DNA from 2 places in the Blautia massiliensis (ex Durand et al. 2017) genome. Region 1 is predicted to be linked to the other one. Evidence: predicted binding sites of a transcription regulator. Region 1 holds the regulator's gene; the other holds the start of a gene.
What was found. The regulator HrcA, encoded in region 1, represses chaperone genes, less so after heat shock. The targets are predictions, from matches to a motif close to TGTTAGCACTCNNNNNNNNNGAGTGCTAACA.

Region 1 (15,281 bases):
TCCGTCTAATGCGGACAATCGCCAGGCCAAAATAGCAACTCTTCTGACATCAGGAGATGATTCTGTTGATCTGATCACAGTAAATGATGAGATGATATCCGAATTTAAGCATAAGGGATTTCTTCTTCCGCTGGAAGATACGGTTATGACAGAGGAGACAGCGGCGAATTTTCCACAGGAATACCTGAAAGAAATATGCATGTCAGACGGACATATTTTTTCGGTACCGTTCAGGATGGATATCATGGCATTCTGGGTGAACCAGGGATTGCTGGATCAGGCTGGTCTGGACAGACTCTCCGGTTTCAGTGATCTTGAGATCCTTCAGAAAAAGCTTCAGAATACGGGAAAATATGCATACGGGGATGCATGGGAGATTTCCTACATATATAACAGTATCAGCGAGTATGTCAATTTTTTCGGAGGAGATTATACAGACTGGACGGATCCGAAAACCAGAGAAGCGGCAGAATATATGAAGCGAATGCTGGATACAGGGATGATATCAGAGGAGAATCTGATCGACCAGCATGATCAGCTGAATGAAAAATTTATAAACGGCCAGTATGGATGTATGTTCATGTATACCGGTGCGTTGAGGACCTTTCAGAATGCAGGCGTATATGGAAAAGATAAGATCCATATGGCACTATTTCCGGAATTTGCCAAGAAGGTGACCAATGTCGCAACCTGGCAGTATGTACTGAATAAAAATTCTGATCATAAAGAAGCAGCTCTGAAGTTCCTTCAGTATGTGTCCGGATATGAGGCCAGTAAAAATTACGGACAGCTGACAAAAATGTGTCCGGCAAGACTGGATGTGATCGAGGATAAGAATTTTGATCTGGATGGCATTGAAATGATCCGGCAATATCTGAAAGATTATAAGCTGAAGGCAAGACCACTGTGTGCCGATTCCATAGAAGCTGTTTCGTCCATGGGAACGGAATTTCAGAAATATGTGCTGGGACAGAAAACAGAAGCGGAATTTTTTGCCGGGGCACAGGACTGCATAGACCAGTATTACAAAAAAGCATCGTACTGATGCTTTTTTTGTTTTGAAAAAATAAGAACTTTTTTTCAAAACATATTGACAAATATTTTACATGGTGATATCTTAAAGACTGTAGATGTTAGCACTCCACTAAAATGAGTGCTAACAGATATAAAAAAAGAATCAACATCCGTCAGGAAAGAATAAAAAGGAAAGGAGATGGCTTCATGGAAGAGGTGTTGGATGAGCGCAAGCAAAAAATCTTAAAAGCAATCATCAAGACCTATATGGAGACCGGAGAACCGGTTGGTTCCAGGACCATTTCCAAGTATGCGGATCTCAATGTAAGTTCCGCAACGATCCGAAATGAAATGTCAGACCTGACAGATATGGGCTATATCGTCCAGCCTCATACCTCAGCAGGAAGGATTCCTTCAGATAAGGGCTACAGACTTTACGTCAATGAGCTGATGAAGGAGAAGGAAGCAGAGGTTGCAGAGCTGCGAGATCTGATCATTGAGAAGACAGATAAGATGGATAAGGTGCTTAAGAAGGTTGCGAAGGTTCTTGCTTCCAATACCAACTATGCTACCATGGTTTCCGTTCCGCAGTACAGCGGCAACAAGATCAAGTTCATCCAGCTGTCGAGAATGAGCGAGCTTCAGCTTGTGGCAGTGGTTGTCAGTGACAACAACACAGTCCGGAACCAGATCATCAATCTGGATGAGGAAATGGACGACCAGACGATCCTGAAACTGAATCTTCTTCTTAACACCAATCTCAATGGGATCCCAATCCAGGATATCAACCTTGGGATGATCGCCAGACTGAAGGAACAGGCAGGCAGCCACAGCGGTGTGGTGGCAACGGTTCTGGATGCAGTGGCAGCCACCATTCATGTGGAAGAGGAAGATATGGAGATCTATACTTCAGGTGCAACGAACATCTTCAAGTATCCGGAGCTTGCCGATAAAGAGAAGGCAACGGAGCTGATTTCCGCATTTGAGGAGAAGCATGAACTTGCCGATCTTGTAAAAGAACAGATGTCAGATGGAGAGAATACAGGAATCCAGGTTTACATCGGTGATGAGATGCCGATCCAGACCATGAAGGACTGCAGCATTGTAACTGCCAGATATGAACTGGGAGACGGAATGTACGGAACCATCGGGATCATCGGTCCCAAACGAATGGATTATGAGAATGTAGTGGACAGTCTGAAGGAACTGAAGAATCATCTGGATGACGTTTTGAAAAAGAAGAAAACTTAGAAAGGCGGTAGAAAAAAAGTGTCGGAGGAGACAAAGAAAACATCCGAAGAGCAGGAAGCGGAGAAGGAAATCCCCGTAACTGACGGAGATCAGGAAGAAGAAAACCTGACACCGGAGGGAGAAGATCTGCCGGAGGAAGAAAACAATACTCCAGGCGAAGAAGCTGCCTCAGAGGATAAAAAAGAAGAAAAATCAAAAGCTTCCTTCTTCGGAAAGAAGAAAAAAGATAAATCTGAGCAGAAGGTGGAGGAACTTACCGATCGCCTGAAGCGTACCATGGCTGAATTTGATAATTTCCGTAAAAGAACGGAAAAAGAAAAATCCAGCATGTACATCATCGGAGCAAAAGAGATCGTTGAAAAGATCCTGCCGGTTGTGGATAACTTCGAAAGAGGTCTTGCACAGGCACAGGAAGGCGATGCTTTTGCAGATGGAATGAAAATGATCTACAAGCAGCTTACCACAACACTGGATGAGCTTGGTGTGAAGCCGATCGAAGCAGTTGGAAAGGAATTCAACCCGGATTTCCATAATGCAGTGATGCATGTGGAGGATGAAGAGGTTGGAGAGAACATCGTGGTGGAAGAATTCCAGAAAGGTTACACTTATAAGGATTTTGTAGTACGCCACAGCATGGTAAAAGTTGCTAACTGATTAATTGTTAACAAGTTGTAATTTTACAGATACAGACTAAAACAGGAGGAAAAAATCATGGGAAAGATTATTGGTATTGACTTAGGTACAACAAACAGCTGTGTAGCCGTAATGGAAGGTGGACAGCCGACAGTTATCGCAAATACAGAAGGCGCAAGAACAACACCATCCGTTGTAGCATTCACAAAAACAGGAGAGCGTCTGATAGGTGAGCCTGCAAAACGTCAGGCAGTTACAAATGCAGACAGAACGATCTCCTCTATCAAAAGAGAGATGGGTACCGATTACCGTGTAACCATCGATGACAAGAAATATTCTCCACAGGAGATCTCAGCAATGATCCTTCAGAAACTGAAAAAGGATGCAGAGGCATATCTTGGTGAGAAAGTAACAGAGGCAGTTATCACAGTTCCGGCTTACTTCAACGATGCCCAGCGTCAGGCTACCAAAGATGCAGGTAAGATCGCAGGTCTTGATGTAAAACGTATCATCAACGAGCCTACAGCAGCAGCTCTTGCATATGGTCTTGACAATGAGAAAGAGCAGAAGATCATGGTATACGACCTTGGCGGCGGTACATTCGATGTATCCGTAATCGAGATCGGTGATGGCGTTATCGAGGTTCTTTCCACAGCTGGTAATAACCGTCTTGGTGGAGATGACTTTGATAAGAAGGTTACAGATTACATGCTTTCCGAGTTCAAGCGAACAGAGGGCGTAGACTTAAGCAACGACAAGATGGCTCTTCAGAGACTGAAAGAGGCAGCTGAGAAGGCTAAGAAAGAGCTTTCTTCTGCAACAACAACAAACATCAACCTTCCGTTCATCACAGCTACAGCTGAGGGACCGAAGCATTTTGATATGAACCTTACAAGAGCTAAATTTGATGAGCTGACACATGACCTTGTAGAGATGACTGCTGAGCCGGTTCGCCGTGCACTGTCTGATGCAGGTATCACAGCTTCCGAGCTTGGCCAGGTACTTCTGGTTGGTGGTTCTTCCCGTATCCCGGCAGTACAGGATAAGGTAAGACAGTTAACAGGCAAAGAGCCGAGCAAGAACCTGAATCCGGATGAGTGTGTTGCACTTGGTGCTTCCGTACAGGGTGGTAAACTTGCAGGTGATGCAGGTGCCGGTGATATCCTTCTTCTGGATGTTACTCCGCTGTCTCTGTCCATTGAGACAATGGGTGGTATCGCAACTCGTCTGATCGAGAGAAATACTACAATTCCTACAAAGAAGAGCCAGATCTTCTCCACAGCAGCAGACAACCAGACAGCTGTAGATATCAACGTTGTACAGGGTGAGCGTCAGTTCGCAAAAGACAACAAATCCCTCGGCCAGTTCCGTCTGGATGGAATCCCGCCAGCACGTCGTGGTGTTCCGCAGATCGAGGTAACATTTGACATCGATGCCAACGGTATCGTTAATGTATCTGCTAAGGATCTTGGAACAGGTAAGGAGCAGCACATCACGATCACAGCTGGTTCTAACATGTCCGATTCCGATATCGACAAAGCTGTCAAAGAAGCAGCTGAGTTCGAGGCTCAGGATAAGAAACGTAAAGAGGCAATCGATACAAGAAACAATGCAGACTCCATGGTATTCCAGGTTGAGAATGCTCTGAAGGAAGCAGGCGACAAGCTTGATGCAAATGATAAAGCAAGTGTTGAGGCAGACCTCAATGCACTGAAGGATCTTCTTGCACAGACAGCAAATGCACAGGAGCTTACTGATTCTCAGGTTGCAGACATCAAAGCTGCACAGGAGAAGATGATGGAGAGCGCTCAGAAGCTGTTTTCCAAGATGTATGAGCAGACTCAGGGAGCTCAGGGTCAGGCTGGTCCTGGACCGGATATGGGTAACATGGGCGGAAACGCTGGTGCCCAGGGCGGAAATGAAGCAGGATACGGCGATGATGTTGTAGATGCTGATTACAAGGAAGTCTAAGACAAGTAGGAAATAATTACAATGGCTGATAAAAGAGATTATTATGAAGTCTTAGGTGTGGATAAAAACGCCGATGACGCAACATTAAAAAAAGCATATCGTAAGCTGGCCAAGAAATATCACCCGGATGTAAATCCGGGTGATAAAGAGGCTGAAGCGAAATTCAAAGAGGCGACAGAGGCTTACTCCGTTTTAAGTGATGCCGACAAGAGAAGACAGTATGATCAGTTTGGTCATGCGGCATTTGAAAACGGCGGTGGAGGCGGAGCCGGCGGCTTTGGCGGATTTGACTTCAACGGCGCAGATATGGGAGACATCTTCGGAGATATCTTCGGAGACCTTTTCGGCGGCGGAGGCAGAAACAGACGGGCCAACAACGGACCGATGAAGGGCGCCAACCTTCGTGCACGTGTGAACATTACTTTTGAGGAAGCGGTTTTCGGATGCGAGAAAGAGCTGGAGATCGTTCTGAAGGATGAGTGTACCACATGTCACGGAACCGGAGCGAAACCTGGAACATCACCGGTCACATGTCCGAAATGTAAAGGCCAGGGTCAGATCGTTTACACTCAGCAGTCCATGTTTGGTATGGTACGTAATGTTCAGACCTGTCCGGACTGTAATGGAACCGGTAAGGTGATCAAGGACAAATGCAATGCCTGCCATGGAACCGGATATACCTCTTCCAGAAAGAAGATCCAGGTATCTGTACCGGCAGGTATTGATAATGGTCAGTGTATCCGTATCCGCGAAAAAGGCGAACCGGGAACCAACGGCGGACCGAGAGGAGATCTCCTGGTGGAGGTAAATGTAGCCCGTCATCCGATCTTCCAGAGACAGGATATGAATATCTTTTCAACAGCTCCGATCACATTTGCACAGGCTGCACTTGGCGGGGAGATGCGTATCAATACGGTAGACGGTGAGGTTGCCTATGAGGTGAAGCCGGGAACACAGACTGATACAAGGATCCGTCTGAAGGGCAAAGGTGTTCCGTCATTACGTAACAAGAATGTTCGTGGTGATCACTATGTAACCCTGGTAGTCCAGACTCCGACTAACCTTAATGAGGAGGCAAAGAAAGCTTTGGAGGCTTTTGATGCGGCATGCGGCAACCGTCCGGCAGCAGACAGTACAGCCGAGACTTCCGAAAAATCTGAAAAAACAGAAAAGAAGAAAAAAGGTTTCCGTGAGAAAGTAAAGGAAATATTTGAGGAATAAATGAACATAAAACAGGAAAGAGGCGCAAAAAGCCTCTTTCTTTTTTTTCTGTATTCGTGTATATTAAAAGAAGTGCCCGTTTTCGGGACAATAGAAAACAGGCGACAGACTGGAATGAAAATCCGTAAATGTGTATACAGCATAAGGAGATATAAAATATGAAATGGAACCGTTTTACACTTAAGACAAAAACAGAGGCAGAGGATATTGTGATCTGTACACTTGCCGAGGTGGGGATTGAAGGTGTGGAGATTCAGGACAAGCAGCCGCTGACCGATGAGGATAAGGCACAGATGTTTGTGGATATCATGCCGGAGGGACCAGCAGATGACGGGATCGCATATCTGAATTTCTATCTGGAAGAGGATGCAGATACAGAAGCCATCCTGAAAGATGTAAAAGAAGCCCTGGAAGATTTAAGAAGCTTTGTGGATATCGGAGAAGCCACTATCACAGAGTCCCAGACAGAGGACAAGGACTGGATCAATAACTGGAAACAGTACTTCCATCAGTTCTATGTAGACGATATTCTGATCGTACCGTCCTGGGAAGAAGTGAAGGCAGAAGATAAGGACAAGATGATCCTCCACATTGATCCGGGAACTGCCTTTGGTACAGGAATGCATGAGACCACACAGCTTGTGATCCGTCAGCTGAAGAAATTTGTGAAGCCGGGAATGGAGATCCTTGATGTGGGAACCGGAAGTGGAATCCTGGGGATCGTTGCACTGAAGCTTGGTGCAGGTCATGTGGTTGGTACAGATCTTGATCCCTGTGCAGTTCCGGCAGTATCTGAGAACAAGGAGGCCAACCAGATCGAGGAGAAATCCTTTGACATGATGATCGGAAATATCATCGATGACAAAGAAGTTCAGGATCAGGTCGGATATGAGAAATATGATATCGTAACTGCAAACATTCTGGCAGATGTTCTGGTACCGCTGACACCGGTGATCGTTGCACAGATGAAAAAGGGCGCTTACTACATTACATCAGGCATTCTGGATGTAAAGGAGGATGTCGTAGTGAAGGCTGTAAAAGACGCCGGACTGACGCTTGTTGAGGTGACTCATCAGGGCGAGTGGGTATCTGTGACAGCAAGAAAGGACTGATCTCATGCAGCGATTTTTTGTGGAACCTCATCAGATCGACAGGGACAGACATGAGATCCGTATCACAGGAAATGATGTCAATCATATTGTCAATGTGCTCCGCATGAAAAAAGACGAGGAGCTCTGGATTAGCGATAAGGAAAAAGAATATCACTGTGTGATCGAAAACGCAGGGGAGAATGAAGTCCTGCTTCATATCCTCTATGTACAGGAGCCGGATTATGAGCTGCAGAACCGTATTTATCTTTTTCAGGGACTGCCGAAGGCTGATAAGATGGAGCTGATCATCCAGAAGGCAGTAGAGCTTGGAGCATATTCTGTTGTTCCTGTTTCAACCAGGCGCTGCGTGGTAAAACTGGATAACAAAAAAGCAGAAAAAAAAGTATCCCGCTGGCAGCAGATCGCAGAAAGTGCGGCAAAACAGTCCAAGCGTATGCTGGTGCCGGAGGTACATTCTGTGATGACCTTTAAAGAAGCCCTTGTCTATGCAAAAGAACTGGATGTTCTATTGATCCCTTATGAGCTTGCAAAGGGAATGAAAGAGACGAAAGAACTGATCCGGTCGATCGAACCGGGAAAAAGCATAGGTGTCTTTATCGGCCCTGAGGGTGGCTTTGAAGAGCAGGAAGTGGCAGATGCCATGGAAGCCGGTGCGAAACCCATCACCCTGGGACACCGGATCTTACGGACAGAAACCGCGGGGCTCGCAGTACTTTCTGTTCTGATGTTTCAACTGGAGGATGAATAGATTATGGAAGCATATTTTGACAATTCCGCGACAACGAGATGCTTCGATGAAGTAAAGGATATTGTCTGCAAAACCATGACAGAAGATTTCGGAAATCCTTCTGCCATGCATAAAAAGGGAATGGAAGCGGAGAATTATGTCCGCAGAAGTGCCCAGACCCTTGCAAAATTACTGAAAGTGAATGAAAAAGAGATTCTTTTTTCCTCCGGTGGAACAGAATCGGATAACCTTGCTATCATCGGTGGTGTGGAAGCTAACAAGCGTATGGGAAACCATATCATCACAACTGCAGTAGAGCATGCAGCAGTGGCCCAGCCTTTTGCTTATCTGAAGGAACAGGGCTATGAGGTGACCATTCTTCCTGTGGATCATCAGGGCGTTGTAAAGCTGGATGCACTGGAAGCGGCTCTTCGTCCGGATACCATTCTGGTGTCTGTGATGTACGTGAACAATGAGGTGGGAGCCGTGATGCCGGTAGAAGAGATCGGAAAGCTTGTCCATGAAAAAAGTCCGAAAGCACTTTTTCATGTAGATGCCATCCAGGCGTTCGGAAAGTATCGTATCTATCCGAAAAAGCTGGGGATCGATCTTCTTTCCGTGAGCAGCCACAAGATCCATGGACCAAAGGGCGTAGGCTTTCTCTATATTAACGAAAAAGTAAGAGTACAGCCGCAGATCCTTGGCGGCGGACAGCAGAACGGTATGCGTTCCGGAACAGACAATGTGCCGGGAATCGCAGGCCTTGGCGTTGCCGCAGATATGGTATACACAGATTTTGATAAAAAGATACAGCACCTCTATGCTCTGAAGGAGCGGATGGCAGAGGGACTTTCAAAGCTTGGCGATATCACTGTCAACGGAATGCCGTTAATGGAGGGAGCGCCACACATCATGAGTGTAACCTTCCACGGAGTACGGAGTGAGGTTCTTCTCCATACGCTGGAAGAATTCGGAGTATATATTTCCGCAGGAAGTGCATGCTCCAGTCATAAGAGAAAACCAAGTGCAACACTGACAGCTATAGGCTTGAGCAGAGCCGATGTGGAAAGTACCGTCCGCATCAGCTTCTGTGAGGAAAATACCTTTGAAGAGGTAGATTACTGCCTGGAAGCACTGGGAAAAACAATTCCGATGCTGCGCAGGTATGCACGTCGATAGAGAATACAGAAGAAAGGGATTTTTATGTTAGTACATGCATTTCTGATCAAATATGCGGAAATTGCCCTTAAGGGAAAAAACCGCTATCGTTTTGAAGATGCTCTCGTACATCAGATGGAGATCGCACTCTCCAAGATCGAGGGAGATTTTGAAGTAAAAAAAGAGCAGGGAAGAGTTTATGTATTCTGCCCGGAGAATTATGATTACGATGAGGCTGTAGATGCGCTGCAGCATGTATTCGGTATTGTAGGCATCTGTCCGGTTATGATCTATGAAGAACAGGGCTTTGAGAAGCTTGCCGAAGATGTTGTGGGTTATATGAAGCAGTGGCATCCGGACTTTAACGGAAGCTTCAAGGTCTGGACACGCCGCGCAAAGAAATCCTATCCGATCAGCTCCATGGAAGTCAGCGCTGAGCTTGGCGGACGTATCCTGGATGCGTTCCCGGAGGCGAGTGTAGATGTTCATCATCCGGAGCTGGATCTTTCTGTTGAGATCCGTGACAAGATTTACGTATATTCCCAGACCATTCCGGGCGCAGGCGGAATGCCCATCGGAACAAACGGAAAAGCCATGCTTCTTCTTTCCGGTGGGATCGACAGTCCGGTTGCCGGCTATATGATCGCAAAACGTGGTGTCAAGATCGATGCGGTATATTTCCATGCACCGCCCTACACCAGTGAGCGCGCAAAACAGAAGGTAGTGGATCTTGCCCGCCTGGTAGCCAAATACAGCGGACCGATCCGTCTCCATGTAGTTAACTTTACAGATATACAGCTTTATATTTATGATCAGTGTCCTCATGATGAGCTTACTATTATCATGAGAAGATATATGATGCGTATTGCCGAGCATTTCGCTAAAAAAGACCGTTGTCTCGGACTTATTACAGGTGAGAGCATCGGACAGGTTGCAAGCCAGACCTTACAGAGCCTTGCTTCTACAAATGAGGTCTGCACACTTCCGGTATATCGTCCGGTGATCGGCTTTGATAAAGAGGAGATCGTCCGTATTTCCAGAAAGATCGATACCTTTGAGACTTCTATTCAGCCGTTTGAGGATTGCTGTACCATCTTTGTAGCGAAACATCCTGTAACAAAGCCGAATCTTAAGGTGATCCGCCGTTCTGAACAGAAGCTTTCTGAGAAGATCGATGAGCTTATGGAAACGGCTCTGAATACCACAGAGATCATTGAAATTCAGTGATCCGTTTTAGATAAGAAAAAACAAACAGGGAACCTCGCTGCAGAGGTTCCCTGGAATTACCGATATATCAGGAAAAGGGAGTTCATTGAGAACAGAAGAATTCTGAAAGCATGAAAAAAGAGGAACTGTATCCGATACAGTTCCTCTCAAATATACAGTATAGATTAGTCGATTGTATATTTGGAAATAATCTGCATTACGTTATCCAGAGCAGCGCCATCTGCATGGATGTTGAGGTCGATCGGCTTGGAAAGATCCAGGCTGAAGATACCCATAATAGATTTTGCATCGATCACATATCTTCCGGATACTAAATCAAAATCGCAGTCGAATTTGCTGATCTCGTTTACGAATGCTTTCACCTTATCGATGGAATTCAGTGAGATTTTAGCTGTTTTCATTATAATAACCTCCCTTGATAAATTTTTGTTGTTTTACAGCTTTCATCTTACCTGTCAGTACCCAAAAAGTCAAGGTGAAAAGAGATAAAAATTGTTCTAATAATTAGTTAAAGTGTAAAAAAAGTGAGGAAAAATGGGAAATAAAGTTGCATTACACAATCTGGGCTGCAAAGTAAATGCCTATGAGATCGAGGCCATGCAGCAGCTTCTGGAGGAGGCGGGATATGAGATCGTGCCTTTTGAGCCGGGAGCGGATATTTATGTGATCAATACCTGCACAGTAACCAATATTGCAGACAGAAAATCAAGACAGATGCTCCACAAAGCAAAAAAAATGAATCCGGAAGCGATCGTGGTGGCAACGGGCTGTTATGTACAGACCGGTGGCGAGAAACTGGAAAAAGACGAAGCTATTGATCTTGTTCTGGGAAATAACCAGAAGATCAATATTGTGGAGGCACTGTCCGAATATGCGGAAAACAAACCGGGCCATGGTTCCCATGTGATCAAGATCAATCAGACAAAAGAGTATGAGGAACTTTCCATTGATCATACAGCAGAACATGTAAGGGCATATATCAAGGTTCAGGACGGATGCAATCAGTTCTGTACGTACTGTATCATTCCCTATGCAAGAGGCCGTGTCAGAAGCCGGAATATTGAAAGTGTGCTGAAAGAGGTCCGTGCACTTGCGGAAAAAGGGTATAAGGAAGTGGTCCTTACAGGAATCCATTTAAGCTCCTATGGAGTGGATTTCCCGGAGGAGAAAAAAGAGACACTGCTTTCTCTGATCCGTGCTGTGCATGAGATCGAAGGAATCAGGCGTATCCGTCTGGGATCGCTGGAACCGGGAATCGTTACAAGAGAATTTGCGGAAGGGATCGCGGCGCTGCCGAAGGTATGCCCGCATTTCCATCTTTCCCTGCAGAGTGGCTGTGATGAGACCCTGGAGAGGATGAACCGCAGATACAGAAGCGGGGAATACAGAGAGCGCTGTGAGCTTTTAAGAGAAGTGTATGGAAATCCGGCACTGACAACGGATGTGATCGTAGGCTTTCCGCAGGAATCGGAGGAAGAATTCCGGAAATCCTATGATTTTGTGGACAGCATCCGTTTTTACGAGACTCATATCTTCAAATATTCCAGAAGACAGGGAACAAAGGCGGCTGCCATGGACGGACAGCTGACAGAGGCGGAGAAATCCTTCCGCAGTGAGAAGATGATCGAGCTGCATCATCGTCATGCAGGGGATTATGAGAAATCCATGCTTGGCAAAAACCTGGAGGTACTGATCGAGGAAGAGTATACAAAGGATGGACGGACCTGGTATCTGGGACACAGCCGGGAGTATATAAAAACTGCTGTACCGAAATCGGAAGCTTATGGCGTAAATGATATCGTAATCGTAAAGGCAGAAGGCTTTCTTGAAGAGCATATCATGACCGGTGAAGCCGTGGAGTGAAGAACGGGATCGTATGTTGAAAGGTTGTTTGTTCACTGGTAATATTTTGCGAAGCGTGTTACTGAGAACGGAGTGAACAGTAACGTTGACAGTTTGTATTCGCAATCCTCGTTAAATTTAAGATTGTAATTTATGTAAATTTATATTAAAATAAAAAAGAATATATTTTAAGGACGTGAGAGACAATGGCAGAGAATAATCTGGGAAATACACAGTATTTCAGAACAAAACCGGATCAGGAGCTTCAGGTAAAAGAAGTCCTGGATCTGGTGTACAATGCAATGGATGAGAAGGGATACAATCCGGTGAATCAGATCGTAGGATATATTATGTCGGGAGACCCGACCTATATCACAAGCCACAAGGGTGCGAGAAGCATGATCATGAAGGTGGAGCGTGATGAGCTGGTAGAGGAGCTTCTCACCGAGTATATCAAGAATAAGTCCTGGGAACGGTAATATGAGAGTACTGGGACTGGACTATGGCTCGAAGACCGTTGGGGTTGCAGTGAGCGATCCCCTTGGTCTGACAGCCCAAGGTGTGGAAACCGTATGGCGCAAGCAGGAAAACAAGCTTCGTCGTACACTGGCACGTATTGAAGAGATCATTTCGGAGTATCAGGTTACGGAGATCGTTCTGGGATATCCGAAGAACATGAACAATACCGTAGGAGAGCGGGCCGAGAAATCTCTGGAATTCAAGGAAATGCTGGAGAGACGTACAGGCCTGCCTGTTATTATGTGGGACGAAAGACTGACTACCATGGCGGCGGACCGCACCCTGGAAGAGACCGGCGTGCATAAGGAAGACCGCAAGCAGTATCTGGATCAAGTAGCAGCAGTCTTTATTTTGCAGGGATATCTGGATGCTGCCGCACATAAGAAAGAGCAGCAGGAAGAATCGGAATCATAACCCGGAAATACAGATATTTTTACAAGAACGGATAAGGAAGAATTAAATATGGAAAAAATAATATTTCAGTCAGACGACGGCACAACTGCTGAGTTTTACGTAGAGGGGCAGACCAACATTGCGGGTGTGACTTATCTTTTGGTGTCCGATTCACAGGATGAGGAAGCAGACGCATATATTCTGAAGGACATTTCCGCTCCGGGAAGCACGGAAGCCTGCTATGAGATGGTTGAAGATGAGGGTGAGCTTCAGGCCGTGTATGCGGTTTTTCAGCAGATGCTGGATGACGTGAATTTTGAATGGAGGAGCGATTTTTGAAAAGCGAGAACAACGAGGACAACAGAAACGCAGAGAGCAGAACAGTAAGTTCCGCAGGCGGCACCAGAAGACAGGTGCCAAGACAGAAAAATGCCGGATCAAGGACAAGACAGTATCGTGGAGGTAAAAACCGCCAGGATAAACCATTCCGCCCGTCAGTGAAGAAAACAGCCGCAGGCGGTGCTGTAAAGAACAGCAGCAGAAACACACAGAGACCGGTTAAGAACAGCGGCAGACCATCCGGACGGAAAAACAGCCGCAGATCATCCTCAAAACTTAAGATCATACCACTTGGCGGTCTGGAACAGATCGGAATGAACATCACCGCTTTTGAGTATGAAGACAGTATTGTAGTGGTAGACTGTGGACTTTCTTTCCCTGAGGATGATATGCTGGGAATCGATCTGGTCATCCCGGATGTAACCTATCTTAAGGAAAATATTTCCAAGGTTAAGGGATTTGTGATCACCCACGGACACGAGGATCATATCGGAGCCCTTCCTTATGTACTGAAAGAGATCAATGTTCCAATCTATGCTACAAAGCTGACACTGGGACTGATCCGCAACAAACTGAAAGAGCACAATCTTGTGCGTTCTACGAAACTGAAAGAAGTAAAACACGGACAGGTGATCAATCTCGGAGATTTTGCTGTGGAATTTATCAAGACCAACCACAGTATCCAGGATGCATCCGCGCTTGCCATTTACTCTCCGGTAGGAATCGTGGTACACACAGGAGACTTCAAGGTAGATTACACACCGGTATTCGGAGATGCCATCGATCTGCAGCGCTTTGCAGAGATCGGAAAGAAAGGTGTACTTGCATTGATGTGTGAGAGTACCAATGCGGAGAGACCGGGATTTACCATGTCTGAGCGTACGGTGGGACATGTATTTGATAATCTTTTTAATGAGTACCGTACATCCAGGATCATCATTGCGACTTTTGCGTCCAATGTGGACCGTGTGCAGCAGATCATCAACACTGCATACCGTTTCGGAAGAAAGGTTGCGGTGGAAGGCCGCAGTATGGTCAATGTTATTTCTGTAGCATCAGAACTTGGATATCTGCAGATTCCGGAGAATACTCTGATCGAGATCGATCAGGTGAAGAATTATCCGGATGACAAGGTAGTTCTGATCACAACCGGAAGCCAGGGTGAGTCCATGGCGGCACTTTCCCGTATGGCAGCCAATATCCACAAGAAGATTACCATCAAACCGAACGATACCATCATCTTCAGTTCCAATCCGATCCCCGGAAATGAAAAAGCAGTTTCCAAGGTTATCAATGAGCTGTCCATGAAGGGCGCCAAGGTTATTTTCCAGGATGTCCATGTTTCCGGACATGCCTGCCAGGAGGAAATCAAGCTGATCTACTCCCTCGTAAAACCGAAATATGCCATTCCAATCCATGGTGAGTACCGTCATCTGACTGCACAGAAGCACATTGTGGAAGATCTGGGAATTCCGAAGGAGAATATTTTTATCCTTTCTTCCGGAAATGTTCTGGAGTTGGACGGACAGGATGCCAAGGTGACAGGAAGCGTTCATACAGGGGCGATCTTCGTAGACGGACTTGGTGTTGGCGATGTGGGAAATATCGTACTCCGTGACCGTCAGCATCTGTCAGAAGATGGAATCATGATCGTAGTTATGACACTGGAGCGCCACAGTAATGTGGTTCTTGCAGGACCGGATATCGTTTCCAGAGGTTTTGTGTATGTAAGAGAATCTGAGGATCTTATGGAGCATGCCAGACAGGTTGTGGAAACTGCGCTGGATTCCTGCCTGGAGAACAATATCACTGACTGGGGCAAGATCAAAACCGAGGTCAAGGATGCCCTTGGAGAGTATCTGTGGAAACGGACC
Region 2 (15,281 bases), 1.4 Mb from region 1:
GACAGAAACACCAAAAACAGTTACTGCAACAGTGAAACCGGAAGGTCCTCTGTCTTTTGGAACACTGGAACAGGGCTATGAGACCGCGCCGGATGCACAGTCTGTAACCGTAGAGAATACAGGTACAGAGGCTATCCGGATCCAGCTTTCTGCTCCGGAGGATTATGAGGTGGGAGAGCCTTCTGCGGAAGTGCTCAATCCCGGAGATAAGGCGGCAACCTTTACCGTACAGCCCAAGACCGGTCTTCAGGCCGGAGATCACAGCGGTACGATTTCTGTGACAGATCAGAATACCGGAAACACACTGGCTGAAGTCCGGCTGGAATTTACAGTTTCGGAGCCGGAACCGGAACCCAATCCCGGCCTTTCGGTAACAGACAGTCTGGAGTTTGGAACCAAAGAAGAAGGCTATAAGGAACTTCCTGATGCGAAGAAAGTTACAGTTACCAACACCGGAAATACAAAGATCGTTCTGAAACAGCCTTCATCAAATGCATATACAATTGGTACACTTTCCGCCACAGAGCTGGAAGCAGGAGATAATGCAACCTTTAGTGTACAGCCGGTCAGCGGACTTTCACAGGGGGAATATCTGGAAGACATTGTGATCGCCAATGATGCAAATGTGGAAGCTTATGTAAATGTCCATTTCAGCGTTACAAAGAAAAAAACAGATAACAGTAAGAAGGCGAATAACCTTACAGGTATCAAAAAGCCATCCGATATCAAAGATCTTCCCAATGGAACCCAGAAAACCCAGAAAGCCCTGAAGCTTCCGGGAACAGTAAAGATCACTACAACAAAGGGAGAGCAGAAGGCATCTGTTAAATGGGATGTTAAGGGATCTTCCTATGATCCGTCTTCTGCAGAACGTCAGATATTTAATGTAAAAGGTACTGTCATTCTTCCGGAGGGGGTTAAGAATCCCAACAAGATCAGTACAGTGATCGCAGTAAGTATTACAGTAAACGGATATCAGGGCAAGGAAGCCGCTGCATCGGATAATAAGATCACAGGAATTGATTCCAATGGCAAGTATGATACCAATACAAAGATCACCTTTACAGCAGCTGGTGCAGGGATGGATAATACAAACCCGCGTAAGGGAGATACCAGATATCAGCCGAAGAGCTGGAAGATCACAGAGACCCGTACCTGGGATGGAGAGCCTTATACTGCAACATTCCGTGTCAGCAAGCCGGGAAAATATACTCTGAAAGTTACCTTTGGACAGCAGAAATATGACGGCTCCAGCTGGAAGGATACCGGTACACAGTCAGAAAGTGCGGTTACTTTTACGGTATCACAGGCAGCAGTTCTTACTGCGACTCCGAGTCCGGCAGTGACACAGACAAATCAGAAATCTGCAGTGCAGACGGGAGACAGTACACCGATCATGACATTTGTGATCATTTTGATCGTGGCTGTGGTATGTATTGGAGGAATCCTTGTATATCGTAGAAAGAAAAAATAAGAACAGAATGTAGAAGATAGTTTTACAGCACCCTCCGTAAAAAAATGTACGGAGGGATTTTTTTGCACATAGAGATCCGTTTTGTATGTTGCTGCTAGCACTCTGCAATGATGAGTGCTAAATTTTTCTTGACTTTTGTAAAAAGTCGTATTAGTATATATTTATTGAAAAAAACAACAGGTTTCCGGCTCTGTCGGAACATCAGAAATAAAAATAAAAACCAAAGGAGAGTGACATATATGTCAGCAAAACATGGCAGTTTATCAATCAACAGTGAAAATATTTTTCCGATTATCAAGAAATGGTTATATTCCGACCATGATATTTTTGTAAGAGAGATGATCTCCAACGGATGCGATGCGATCACCAAACTGAGAAAGCTGGAAGTTATGGGAGATTATACATTCCCGGAAGGTTACAAACCGGCTGTAAATGTTATCGTTGATCCGGATCAGAAAACTTTGAAGTTTATCGATAACGGTATTGGTATGACAGCAGATGAAGTAGAGGAATATATCACACAGATCGCTTTTTCCGGTGCCACAGAGTTTCTTGAGAAATATAAGGATAAAACAACGGATGATCAGATGATCGGTCATTTCGGACTTGGATTTTATTCTGCATTTATGGTTGCAGATGAAGTTCATATTGATACTCTCTCTTACAAGGAGGGTTCCACACCGGTACATTGGACCTGTGACGGTGGTACGGAGTATGAGATGGCAGACGGAAACAAAACAGAACCGGGAACAGAGATCACTCTTTTCCTCAATGAGGAAAGCCTGGAGTTTGCCAATGAATATCGTATGAGAGAGGTTATTGAGAAATACTGTTCTTTCATGCCGGTAAATATCTATCTTTCCAAAGCAAATGCTGAACAGGAGTATGAAACCATCGATGAGACAGATCTCCGTGAAGATGATGTGGTAGTTGAGCATATCCATGAGGATGCCAAGACAGAGGAAAAGGAGAATGATAAAGGCGAGAAAGAAGTTGTGGAAGTTTCTCCTGCCAAAGATAAAGTAAAGATCAATAAACGGCCGGTATCTTTAAGCGATACACAGCCGCTCTGGATGAAACGCCCAAATGAGTGCACGGATGAAGAGTATAAAGAATTTTACCGTAAGGTATTTATGGATTACAAGGAGCCGCTGTTCTGGATCCATCTGAACATGGACTATCCGTTCAATCTGAAGGGTATCCTGTATTTCCCGAAGATCAGGACAGAGTATGATTCCATTGAGGGAACCATCAAGCTTTATAATAATCAGGTATTTATTGCAGATAACATCAAAGAGGTGATCCCGGAATTCCTTCTTCTTCTGAAAGGTGTGATCGACTGCCCGGATCTTCCACTGAATGTTTCCCGTTCTGCACTGCAGAATGATGGTTTTGTGAAAAAGATTTCTGAATATATCACCAAGAAAGTAGCAGATAAGCTCACCGGAATGTGCAAGACAGACAGAGAGTCTTATGAGAAGTACTGGGATGATATCAGCCCGTTTATCAAATTTGGATGCATCAAGGATGCGAAATTTGGTGAGAAGATGAACGATTATATCCTCTTTAAGAATCTGGATGGCAAATATCTTACCCTGAAAGACTGCATTGAGGAAAATAAAAAAGAAGAAACAAAAGCAGCTGAAGAGGAGAAGACAGAGGAGAAAGCTTCTGAAGGAGCCCAGAATGAGGAACCGGAAAAAACGGTGATCTATTATGTGACCGATGAGGTACAGCAGAGCCAGTACATTAATATGTTCCGTGAAGCGGGTAAAGATGCTGTACTGCTGAAGCATGTGATCGATTCACAGTTTATTTCCCATCTTGAACAGCAGGATCAGACGATCCAGTTCAAGAGAATTGATGCAGATCTGACAGAAGAGCTTCGTGAAGACGGAGAAGCGGATGAAACAACAGTCAAGACACTTACTGAGGTGTTCCGTAAGAATCTTGGCAAGGATAAACTTGAAGTAAAAGTAGAGAAGCTGAAAAATGAGGGAACTGCAGCGATGATCACTCTTCCTGAGGAGAGCCGCCGTATGCAGGATATGATGAAAATGTACAATATGTACGGAATGGATCCGAATATGTTCGGTGGTCAGGAAGTACTTGTACTGAACGCAAATCATCCTCTTGTAAGATTTATAGCAGAAAATCAGGGATCAGAGTATGTTCCGGTGATCTGTGAACAGCTGTATGATCTTGCAATGATGAGCCATAAACAGCTTTCTCCTGAAGAAATGACAAAATTTGTAAAGAGAAGCAACGATATCCTTATGGTCCTTACAAAATAAAACGACATATAAAATGATCGAAAGGCTTTGCCCGTAATGGGGCAAAGCCTTTGTTTTTTTTATAACAATATGTGTATTTTTAACACAATTCGAGGGATTTTAAATAAAATAATAGATATTAAATAAAAACAACCTGTAAAATATGATTAAAAATTCAAATTAGTATCTAATATGTATAAAACAAATTTTCAGAAGAAAGCGAAAAATATAGATAAGTGTCGTATTATATATAAGGGAGTGCTTTTAAAAAGAGAAAAGGATGAAATGGAGGAACAAATGTATGAAAAAGGTGTATGGATTGATCAGAAGACTTGGTGCAAATTCGAAATACAAAGGATATTTTTTCGTTGCGGAAGCGGTAAAGATTTCCATGGGGTATCAGTATAAACCATTGCGGATCACAAAGGACATCTATCCATGCCTGGCGCGGAAGTACAGATCAACACCTACCAATATTGAGCATGATATCAGAACAATGGTAAATGTGTGTTGGGAAGGAAATAAAAAACTGCTGGATGAGATTGCAGGATATCCTCTGGAATACAAGCCTACCAACAGTGAATTTATTGATATGCTTGCGTATTACCTGAGGGAAATAGAAGAAGAGAATTGACTACAGCCTTTCAAAAAGAATCTGATTCTTGGACAGAAAGCTCAGTATCATATCATCCCAGAGCTGCTCCGGGCGTTTATCCATAGAGAATGTTTTGAGAGAGGTTCCGGTAGTACAAAGAAGGCTGTTATTTTTAAATTGAAGATTTAGGAATAGTCCGTCTATCTGTTCGGAGGAAATTCCGAAATCTGTATTTCTCATTGCAGCTTCAACTCCACTCCGACTTAAATGCAGCACGATCCTGAAGCTTAAGGGCGTACGCTTACCGCGGATCACAGACCAGCAGAAAGGTCTGATGTCCTTCCAGAGAGAATGTGTCCGGCCGTGCTCTGTGAGTCTGTTCATGCTGTCTGTATCAAAAAAATCTTTCTGAAGCCTGCCATCAATGGTAAAAGTATTAAAAGTAGTCACAGTCGCTTCGGACAGACAGAATTTGTCAAATACTTCTCCTATAAAAAGTTTGTTTGTGAAATCCCGGATATCTGTGATCTTTAATGCAAGCATGCCGCACTTCCTTTCTTTTATGTGATCGCGTGTAGACATTATATCTCAGATAAAGAAAAAAGGACAGACTTTTTAAAAAACTCTTTTCAAATATCTGTTTATGTGATACGATAGATGTGGTATTGAATACTACATATAATGGAAAAGAGGACGATATAATTGAGCTATAAGATCGTGATAGATAGCTGTGGGGAGCTCTTAGATGAATGGAAAAATGACGGCAGGATTGAATCCATACCACTGACGCTGACGGTGGGCGGTGAGAATATTATAGATGATGAGAATTTCGATCAGAAAGATTTTTTAAAGAAGGTTGCGGCCTGCCCGGAATGCCCCAAGTCTGCATGCCCTTCTCCGGAACGCTATATGAAGGCATATGAGTGTGATGCGGAACACATTTATGCGGTGACGCTATCGGCAGAATTGAGTGGTTCCTATAACAGTGCGATTCTTGGAAAAAACCTGTTCCTGGAAGAGCATCCGGAGAAAAAGGTTCATGTATTTAATTCCAAATCTGCATCCGGTGGTCAGAGTCTGATTGCCATGAAAATCATGGAGTGTGAAGAAAAGGGACTTTCTTTTGGAGAAGTAGTAAGTGAAGTAGAGAAATATATTGAAGAGATGAGCACATTTTTTGTGTTGGAGAATCTGGAAACTCTGCGCAAGAACGGACGTTTGAGCAGAGTGAAAGCTCTGGTGGCCAGTGCGCTGAAGATCAAGCCGGTTATGGGATCTACTCCGGAAGGAACGATCTGTCAGCTGGATCAGGCCAGAGGCATGAATAAAGCAATCGTAAAAATGGTGGATCACATTGGAGAGAAGGGGATCAACATCCCGGAAAAGACAGTTGCCATCACTCATTGCAACTGTCCGGAAAGAGCGAAGATGCTGGAGGAGGCTATCCGTGAGAAACTGCACCCAGCAAAGATCGTAGTTATGGATACTGCCGGTGTCAGCAGTATGTATGCCAACGATGGTGGCGTTATCGTAGCAGTCTGATCAGAGAAAATCTCCAGTTCAGAAAATTATCACATTTCTTCAGGGAGTTGCCGCTTTTCTTTTGAAAACAAGTGTGCTATAATGAACAAAGTACTGAAGCGGCAAAGGAGAAAGACAATGAGCCAGAAGAAAGTTGACAAATATAAAAACAGCAAATACTCGCGAAACAGTGCCCTGAAGAAGGAACGCGCAGAATTTGTACTTGAGATGGCGGCATGGATCCTCATCGCGGTTCTGCTTGTGGGATGGATCGGATATTCCGCATACGCCAAGATTCAGGCGAAGGAAGCCAGCGTGAAGGTGGATACTGTGATGGATACTTCTGCATTGACAGATTATATTTCCGGATTATCTTCAGACAGTGCGGAATAGAAAACACATATGAAATGATGGGTTCCCGGGATGTGTTGAAGCATCCCGGGGATTTTTATATACAGGATAAATATAATGCAATAAAAAACGGGTCTGCCATAAAGCAGCCCCGTTTTGACTTATACGTTTTTTATGGTTATAGAATTATAACTTTGTAACGTTAGCAGCCTGCATTCCGCGAGCGCCCTCTGTTAAGTCGTAGGATACAGCCTGTCCTTCTTCAAGAGATTTGAAGCCTTCACCGTTGATAGCGGAGAAGTGTACGAATACATCCTGTCCGTCCTCACCTGTGATAAAACCATAACCTTTTTCTGCGTTGAACCATTTTACAGTTCCCTTGTTCATTTTGTGTTACCTCCATAAAAATAAAAAAAATTAAAATAGCCTTCTGATGATAATAAAAAATCACCAGATTTTACAGACTATATTCATGTAAATATAATCTCTAAAAACTAGTGATTTTACATTAAATATTTTGCCATGCTCTGATTATATAACCCGTGTTTTGAAATGTCAAGGAGAAAATTCCAACAATTCCGGGGTGTAAAAAGGGGCGAAATTGCTTTGTAAAAAAAATCTTTATAAATAGAGAAATTTCGTGTATGATATAGTAGAATACAAGCGGATTGAAGGATCTGCTTTGAAAATACAGGATGAGAGGAGAACAGAAATGGGGATTCTGATTCGAGGAGGCCGGATCGTGGATGCGGCTACAGATACGGATAAAACAGGCGATATTTATCTGGAAGACGGAATCATTGCGGAAATAGGCCAGAAGCTGAAAAAGAAAGACGGCGACCGTGTGATCGATGCGAAAGGAAAGCTGGTCATGCCGGGAATTATCGACCTTCATGTCCATTTTCGTGATCCGGGCCAGACACATAAGGAAGATATCAAGAGTGGTGCTGCTGCGGCAGCACGTGGTGGTGTGACAACTGTAGTTGCTATGCCAAATACAACTCCCACTATTGATAATCCGGACCGGGTAAACTATGTACATAACAAGGCGGCGCAGGTTTCCGGTATTCATGTACTTCAGGCAGGTGCAGCCACCATGGGAGAAAAAGGTACTGAACTTGCAGATATTGCCGGAATGGTGAAAGCAGGGATCCCGGCAGTGTCCGAGGATGGTAAATCTGTGATGAATACAGCACTTTGTAAAGAAGCAATGAGGATCGCAGCAGAATGTGGCGTGCCGTTTTTTGACCATTGTGAAGATATCGATCTGCGTGGAGATGGATGTATGAATGAGGATGAGAACGCCAAAAGACTGGGGCTTCCCGGAATCTGCAATGCAGTGGAAGATACCATTACAGCCAGAGATATCATTCTGGCGCTGGAGACAGGAGTCCATCTTCATCTCTGCCACTGTTCCACTTATGGGGATGCCCAGATGATGAAGATCGTAAAAGAGAAAGGATACGACAATATCACAGCTGAAGTATGCCCGCACCATTTTATCCTTTCATCCGATGATATTAAAACAGATGACCCGAATTACAAGATGAATCCGCCGCTCCGTACACCGAAGGATGTGGAAGCGCTGAAACAGGGCCTGAAGGACGGTACCATCGAGGTGATCAGCACGGACCATGCACCGCACAGTGCACAGGAAAAAACAGGTTCTATGAAGAATGCACCATTTGGGATCGTAGGTCTGGAAACAAGCCTTCCGCTCACCTATACAGAACTGGTGGAAAAAGATGTGATCACACTGAAACAGATGGTTGAGAAGATGTGCCTGAACCCGGCGAAAATTCTCGGGCTTGACAGAGGAACTCTCCAGAAAGGCCATCCGGCAGATGTGATCATCGTGGATACGGAGCAGGAGTATGCGATCGATAAAAATAAATTTGTTTCCAAAGGACATAACACACCGTTTGATGGCTGGAAAGTAAAGGGAAAAGTGCTTTATACCATCTGTGACGGAAAAATCGTATTTAATAACCAGGAGGAGAAAGAATCATGATTAACAAACTGATCAGCAATATCCGCAAAACAAATGCACCAATCGTTGTAGGACTGGATCCTATGCTGAATTATATTCCGGAGCATATCCAGAAAAAGGCTTTTGCAGAGTTTGGGGAGACTCTGGAGGGCGCTGCAGAAGCAATCTGGCAGTATAACAAAGGGATCGTGGATGCGACCTTTGATCTGATCCCGGCAGTGAAACCACAGATCGCCATGTATGAGCAGTTTGGTATCCCGGGACTGATCGCATACAAGAAAACGGTTGAGTATTGTAAATCCAAAGATCTGGTTGTGATCGGTGATATCAAAAGAGGAGATATCGGTTCCACATCTGCAGCATATGCAGTTGGTCACCTGGGACAGGTTCAGGTAGGCTCAAAAAAATATGCAGGTTTTGATGAGGATTTTGCAACAGTCAATCCATACCTTGGTTCTGATGGTGTGAAACCCTTTATGGATGTATGCAAGGAAGAGAAAAAGGGTATCTTTGTTCTGGTCAAAACTTCCAATCCATCAAGTGGTGAGTTCCAGGATCGTGTCATCGACGGTCGCCCGCTCTATGAGCTGGTAGGTGAGAAGGTTGCACAGTGGGGCGATGAGCTTATGGGTGATGGATATAGTTATGTTGGTGCTGTTGTAGGTGCGACCTATCCGGAAATGGGAAAGGTATTAAGAAAAATCATGCCGAAGACATTTATCCTTGTTCCCGGATATGGTGCTCAGGGTGGAAAAGGCGCAGATCTTGTCCATTTCTTTAATGAGGACGGACTTGGTGCTATCGTAAACTCTTCCAGAGGAATCATCGCTGCATATAAGCAGGAGAAATATAAAGAGTTTGGTGCTGAAAATTACGCAGATGCTTCCAGAGCGGCAGTAAAAGATATGATCGCGGATATCAGCGGTGCGCTGGAGAACAGATAATACAGGAGGCATTTTATGAGTACATCAGAAAGTAAAAAAACAAAAAAGCCCTGTAAGATACTCAGCCAGGAATGTATTGGTACAGATATTTACAGTATGTGGCTGGATGCAGGTGAGATTGGAAAAAATGCAGTGCCGGGACAGTTTGTATCACTTTACAGCCGCAATGGCGGTAAGCTTCTGCCAAGACCCATCAGTCTCTGTGAGATCGATAAAGCAGAAGGAAAACTGAGACTGGTATATCGCGTTACAGGAAAAGGAACCGGTACGGAGGAATTTTCCAGACTTCATGCAGGGGTCCCCATTGAGACTATGGGACCTCTGGGAAATGGCTTTCCGCTGGAGGCAGTAAAAGGCAAAAAAGTGTTTCTCATGGGTGGAGGAATCGGAATCCCGCCAATGCTGGAAACTGCTAAACAGCTGGACGCAGAAAAGATCATGGTTCTCGGATATAGAGATGAGCTGTTTTTAAATAAGGAATTTGAAGCTTATGGAGATGTCTATGTGGCAACAGAAGACGGCTCTGCAGGAACAAAGGGAAATGTTATGGATGCCATCCGTGAGAACGATCTTGAGGCAGATGCGATCTTTGCCTGCGGACCTGCCCCGATGCTCCGTGCCATCAAGGCATATGCCTTTGAAAAGGGGATTCCGTGCTGGATCTCCATGGAAGAGCGTATGGCCTGTGGCGTAGGCGCGTGTCTTGCCTGTGTGTGCAAATCCAAAGATGTGGATTCTCATTCTCATGTCCATAACAAGAGAGTATGTAAAGACGGACCTGTATTCCTGAGCACGGAGGTAGAGCTATGAGCAGAATGAATGTAAATCTTGCCGGCGTAGAACTTAAGAATCCGGTGATGACAGCGTCCGGAACATTTGGTTCCGGAGCGGAATACAGTGAATTTGTGGATCTGAACAGACTTGGCGCAGTTGTGACAAAGGGTGTGGCAAATGTACCGTGGCCGGGAAATCCTACACCGAGAGTGACAGAGACAGCATCCGGAATGCTTAATGCCATTGGTCTTCAGAATCCGGGGATTGATGTTTTCTGTGAAAGAGATATTCCGTTCCTTAAAAAATATGATACAAAGATCATCGTCAATGTCTGTGGAAAATCTGCAAAGGATTACTGTGAGGTTGTAGAACGCCTTGGAAACGAGCCTGTGGATATGCTGGAGATCAATGTTTCCTGTCCGAATGTCAGGGAAGGCGGAATTGCCTTCGGTCAGAATCCGAAAGCTCTTGAAGAGATCACAAAAGAAGTAAAGAAATATGCAAAACAGCCGGTGATCATGAAGCTGAGCCCAAATGTAACCGATATTACCGAGATGGCGAAAGCAGCAGAAGCTGGCGGCGCAGATGTTCTTTCTCTTATCAATACCCTGACAGGAATGAAGATCGATATCAACAGACGTACATTTGCACTGGCAAATAAAACCGGTGGAATGTCCGGTCCTGCAGTAAAACCGGTAGCTGTCCGTATGGTATATCAGGTGGCAAATGCAGTATCCCTTCCTATCATCGGTATGGGAGGAATCGCAACTGCTGAGGATGCCCTGGAATTTATTATGGCAGGTGCTACTGCAGTGTCTGTGGGAACTGCAAACTTTTTTAACCCTTATGCTACTGTGGAGATCGCAGATGGTATTCGGGCATTTCTTGAAAAACAGAAAGTGGAAGACATCAATGAGCTGATCGGAGCAGTGAAATAACGGAGGATTGCCGTATTTGCAATTCTGTTGTTCATATGTTAGAATTAACAGGATAAATAAAGGGATTTTACACTGGGATTGCAGCAGAGTGTGGATCCTGGGTTTGTCGTATATATGAAAAACATGGAGGATTAGATAAATGGAACAGTATAAGCAGGAATTTATTGAATTTATGATTGACTGTAATGTCCTGAAATTTGGAGATTTTACTACGAAATCAGGAAGAAAGACACCATTTTTTGTAAATACAGGATTTTACCGTACCGGTGCGCAGCTTCGCAAGCTGGGACAATATTATGCAAAAGCGATAGAAAGTAAATTCGGACTGGATTTTGATGTGCTGTTTGGACCGGCATACAAAGGAATTCCGCTTTCTGTAGCAGCAACTATGGAGATCAGTGAAATGTACGGAAAGGATATCCGTTACTGTTCCAACCGTAAGGAAGTGAAAGACCACGGAGATAAAGGAATTCTTCTTGGCAGCCCGATCCAGGATGGGGATAAGGTAGTGATCATTGAGGACGTTACGACTGCAGGAACATCCATTAAAGAAACACTTCCGATCATCAAAGCGCAGGGAGATGTAAATCCGATAGGTCTTGTGGTTTCTGTTGACCGTATGGAACGTGGCCAGGGAACAAAGAGTGCACTCAAAGAGATCGAGGAAACCTACGGCCTTCAGACTACAGCTATTGTAACTATGGCGGAGGTTGTTGAGCATCTCTACAACAAAGAATACAAAGGCCGTGTTGTGATCGATGATAAGCTGAAAGCTGCCATTGATGCATATTATGACCAGTACGGCGCAGAATAATATTGTTATAAAAGGTCATAAAAGAGCGGCGGATTCCGAAGGTCCGCTTTTACTGGGAGGACGCAGCCTTATGAATGAAAAGATTTATAAAACTATGGCGAGCAGCGGGGCGGGAAGCCTTGCACTCGGTATTGTCGTTCTGGCGACGGGACTTGTCACAGGAATTCTGATGATCGTGAACGGTGCGAGACTGCTCAGAAGAAAATCAGAGATATTAATCTAATATGATCTGAAAAGCCGCACGTTGTTCCGTGTGGCTTTTCGGACTATTTAAGCAGGGGAGAATATTGGAAAAAGGGACAAAACGCAGAGTAAAAAAACTCGGGACAGCTTTTTTTGTATTGTATGTTCTTGTTCTTGTGTATCTTCTGTTCTTTTCGGAAGGATACGGAAGAGTGGCGGATGCAGAAAGAGAATACCGTTACAATCTTGTTCCGTTTGTGGAGATCAGGCGTTTCTGGACTTATCGAAAAATAGTGGGTACATTTGCGCTTTTCACAAATGTTTTTGGAAATGTGCTGGGATTTGTGCCATATGGATTTATTCTTCCGGTAATAACCGGAAAAATGCGAAATGGCTTTTTTATCATATTATCCGGCTTTTTTATCAGTCTGACGATAGAAGTGATCCAGCTGCTTACAAAAGTTGGCTGCTTTGATGTGGATGATATGATATTGAATACTCTGGGCGCAGCGCTTGGATATGGGATTTATGCAGTCTGCGACAGGATTAGGAGAAAAATTAATGGCAAGAAGATATAGATATGCATTTGCAAAAAAAAGAGAAGCTTCCAAGGGAAAATGGTCTGTAGGACTTGCGGCGGCTTCCCTCGTGCTGTTTATCGCGGCAGTTGTGCTTGCACTCTTTTTTGATGGAAAGCTCGGGGGCCTGATCGGCGGAACCGGGCTTTTTGCCATGCTGCTTTCTGCATATGGCTTTACACTGGGGCTTTCCAGCTTTTCGGAAGAAAACCGGAAACACAGGACGAGCATGGTCGGGTCTATTTTGAACGGAGTGATCCTGGTTATCTGGCTGGGACTTTTTTTATCGGGGGTATAACAGATGGATAAAAAAGAACGCTTAAAAAAACAGCTGGACTTTATTATGGAAATAGATAAAGTCAAGAATATTTTCCGTCAGACATATCTTGCAGACGGAAAGCGGAAAGAGAATGATGCGGAGCATTCCTGGCATCTGGCGTTGATGGCAGTGCTTTTAAAGGAATATTCCAATGAGGAAGTGGATCTTTCGAAGGTGATTCCTATGGTACTGGCGCATGATCTGGTAGAGATCGATGCAGGTGATACCTATGCATATGATGAAAAAGGAGCGACAACCAAGGAATACAGGGAGAAGCAGGCAGCAGAACGGATCTATGGACTATTGCCGGAAGATCAGGGCCAGTGGTTAAAAGCATTATGGGAGGAGTTTGAGGCTTACGAAACCCCGGAGGCGAAATTTGCCCATGTGCTGGATAACTGTCAGCCATTGTTTCTCAACGATGCATCCAACGGGAAAAGCTGGGAAGAGCATCAGGTGAAGAAAAGTCAGATTTATAAGAGAAACCGGAAAACAGGAGAGGGTTCTGAAGTGATCTGGGAATATATGAAAGAACTCGTTGACAAACACATTGCCCTGGGGCATGTGATCGATGATGAAAAAGATGGGAGATGAAGTCTTGGAAGAATGCATGAAAGAACGTTATGGACTTGCGAAGGAACGGATCCATGAGATCATAACAGAAGAAACCGTAAAAAAACCGTTTGGAGATTTTTTCAGAAACAGGGCAAAGTTTCTTTCCATGGCAGCAGATGTGATGGATGAGAGCGTAGCAGAGCTTACGATGGAGGCGTTGAAAGAGAGAAATCATTGCTTTTATCAGGATATCCTCCCGGAAAATTATGAAAGCAGCTATGGAAATCCGGCGTATGCAGTACAGCAGCTGGGAGAATATGGAAAAGCCTTCAGTTTTCTGTATGCAGAGATCGCAGGAACTGTAGCTTATGCACATGAGAAAAGGCTGTGGGATATGACTGTATCCATGGAACTGTTTCTGGAAGTATATTCTGCATTTTGTGAGGAAGAACTTCCGGAGGCTGCAACAGTGGAAGGGATTCTCCGTTCCTATGTGAATGATTACTGCCAGGATATGATGGAGCAGAGGATACAGGAAGGTGTAGATCCGGAGCTTGACTTTGCAGCAGATATCATCATGAATTCGGATCTTTCGGATCTGAGATATCTGTATCGCTATGGCGAGTTTGTTTCAGAGAATGAAACAGGAGTTGCAGAGTTTCTGACTTCCCTTTCTCAGGAAGAGATCGATAAGATGGCTTCTACCTATACAGAAGGCTATCGGATCGGATTTATCACCGGACGGAAGGATATCACAAAAAAGAAAACAGTAAATATCCGATATAGTCTTGGTTTTGAACGGATGGTAAAAGCAGCGATCCTCCAGTTTGAAAAAATGGGTCTGAAGCCGGTGATCTATCGCCATGCAACGCATGTGGTAAATAAGAGAGGCGCAGTGAGAGTAGGTTATACAGGCGGCGTTGCCAATCCGCAGTACGATTACGATCATCGCCAGGACAGTGCGCTGTTCCTGGATGGGGATTTTGTTCAGCGAAAACTTCGGGCTATGCAGACTTCTTATGAGAAGTACAGAGAACTGGCAGAAGTACATGGCGGTCCGGCCTGCATTGATACATTTGGAGAAAATCCTTTCTCTCCGATAAGTAAACCGGAAGCTTATGCATTAAGCGAGACACAGCAGAAGCTTCAGACAGAACTTGACAATGAATCCGGACAGATCGTAAACCGATACATCAAAGGTGATGAGAGAAGTTTTACGATCATTGCATATCCGGTTCCTGAGATTGGTGGAAATTATGAGGAAATTTTCCGTGAGATCGTAAAGATCAATACATTGGATTACCATCTCTATCAGAAAATCCAGCAGACGATCATCAATACCCTGGATACCTGTGAGTGGGTGGAAGTCAAAGGACGTGGAGACAATGAGACGGATCTTCTGATCCATCTTCATGAACTGACAGATCCGAAGAAACAGACGAATTTTGAGAACTGTGTGGCAGATGTGAACATTCCGGTGGGCGAAGTCTTTACATCTCCGCAGCTGGCAGGCACAGGCGGAATCCTTCATGTGAAAAAAGTATATCTGAACGGTCTTCAGTTCCGGGATCTGAAGCTGGTATTTGACTGCGGCCAGGTTATTGATTACACCTGCTCGAATTTTAAAACCGAAGAAGAGAACCGGAAATATATTGAAGATAATATCCTCCACCACCATCCGAAGATCCCTATGGGAGAATTTGCCATCGGTACAAATACCACAGCTTATGTGGCGGCGCTGAAATACGGAATTGCGGATAAGCTTCCGATCCTGATCGCAGAAAAAATGGGACCGCATTTTGCTGTGGGCGATACCTGTTACAGCTGGGCAGAGGATACACCGGTATATAATCCGGATGGAAAAGAGATCATTGCCAGGGATAATGAGATTTCCGAGATGCGAAAGGATGACGTAAGCCTTGCTTATTATGGCTGTCATACAGATATTACGATACCTTATGATGAACTTGGA

Region 2: the regulator HrcA is predicted to act here: its motif matches at 1,567-1,597, upstream of htpG (molecular chaperone HtpG).

What each region holds. Positions count from the first base shown of each region.
Region 1 covers NZ_CP146725.1:3,206,433-3,221,713, forward strand. The annotation lists gene V9W66_RS15070 (ABC transporter substrate-binding protein) at 1-1,045, shown strand, start outside; gene hrcA (heat-inducible transcriptional repressor HrcA) at 1,222-2,265, shown strand; gene grpE (nucleotide exchange factor GrpE) at 2,284-2,919, shown strand; gene dnaK (molecular chaperone DnaK) at 2,977-4,869, shown strand; gene dnaJ (molecular chaperone DnaJ) at 4,891-6,090, shown strand; gene prmA (50S ribosomal protein L11 methyltransferase) at 6,249-7,202, shown strand; gene V9W66_RS15100 (16S rRNA (uracil(1498)-N(3))-methyltransferase) at 7,207-7,950, shown strand; gene V9W66_RS15105 (cysteine desulfurase family protein) at 7,954-9,108, shown strand; gene thiI (tRNA uracil 4-sulfurtransferase ThiI) at 9,133-10,314, shown strand; gene V9W66_RS15115 (HPr family phosphocarrier protein) at 10,479-10,715, opposite strand; gene mtaB (tRNA (N(6)-L-threonylcarbamoyladenosine(37)-C(2))-methylthiotransferase MtaB) at 10,849-12,177, shown strand; gene V9W66_RS15125 (IreB family regulatory phosphoprotein) at 12,363-12,635, shown strand; gene ruvX (Holliday junction resolvase RuvX) at 12,637-13,089, shown strand; gene V9W66_RS15135 (DUF1292 domain-containing protein) at 13,138-13,407, shown strand; gene V9W66_RS15140 (ribonuclease J) at 13,689-15,281, shown strand, end outside.
Region 2 covers NZ_CP146725.1:530,621-545,901, reverse strand. The annotation lists gene V9W66_RS02825 (choice-of-anchor D domain-containing protein) at 1-1,474, shown strand, start outside; gene htpG (molecular chaperone HtpG) at 1,714-3,768, shown strand; gene V9W66_RS02815 (sporulation initiation factor Spo0A C-terminal domain-containing protein) at 4,049-4,381, shown strand; gene V9W66_RS02810 (DUF5721 family protein) at 4,382-4,885, opposite strand; gene V9W66_RS02805 (DegV family protein) at 5,045-5,884, shown strand; gene V9W66_RS02800 (hypothetical protein) at 6,002-6,256, shown strand; gene V9W66_RS02795 (cold-shock protein) at 6,401-6,601, opposite strand; gene V9W66_RS02790 (dihydroorotase) at 6,927-8,225, shown strand; gene pyrF (orotidine-5'-phosphate decarboxylase) at 8,222-9,148, shown strand; gene V9W66_RS02780 (dihydroorotate dehydrogenase electron transfer subunit) at 9,164-9,958, shown strand; gene V9W66_RS02775 (dihydroorotate dehydrogenase) at 9,955-10,860, shown strand; gene pyrE (orotate phosphoribosyltransferase) at 11,000-11,674, shown strand; gene V9W66_RS02765 (hypothetical protein) at 11,745-11,897, shown strand; gene V9W66_RS02760 (VanZ family protein) at 11,962-12,435, shown strand; gene V9W66_RS02755 (hypothetical protein) at 12,419-12,733, shown strand; gene V9W66_RS02750 (HD domain-containing protein) at 12,737-13,348, shown strand; gene V9W66_RS02745 (aminopeptidase) at 13,329-15,281, shown strand, end outside.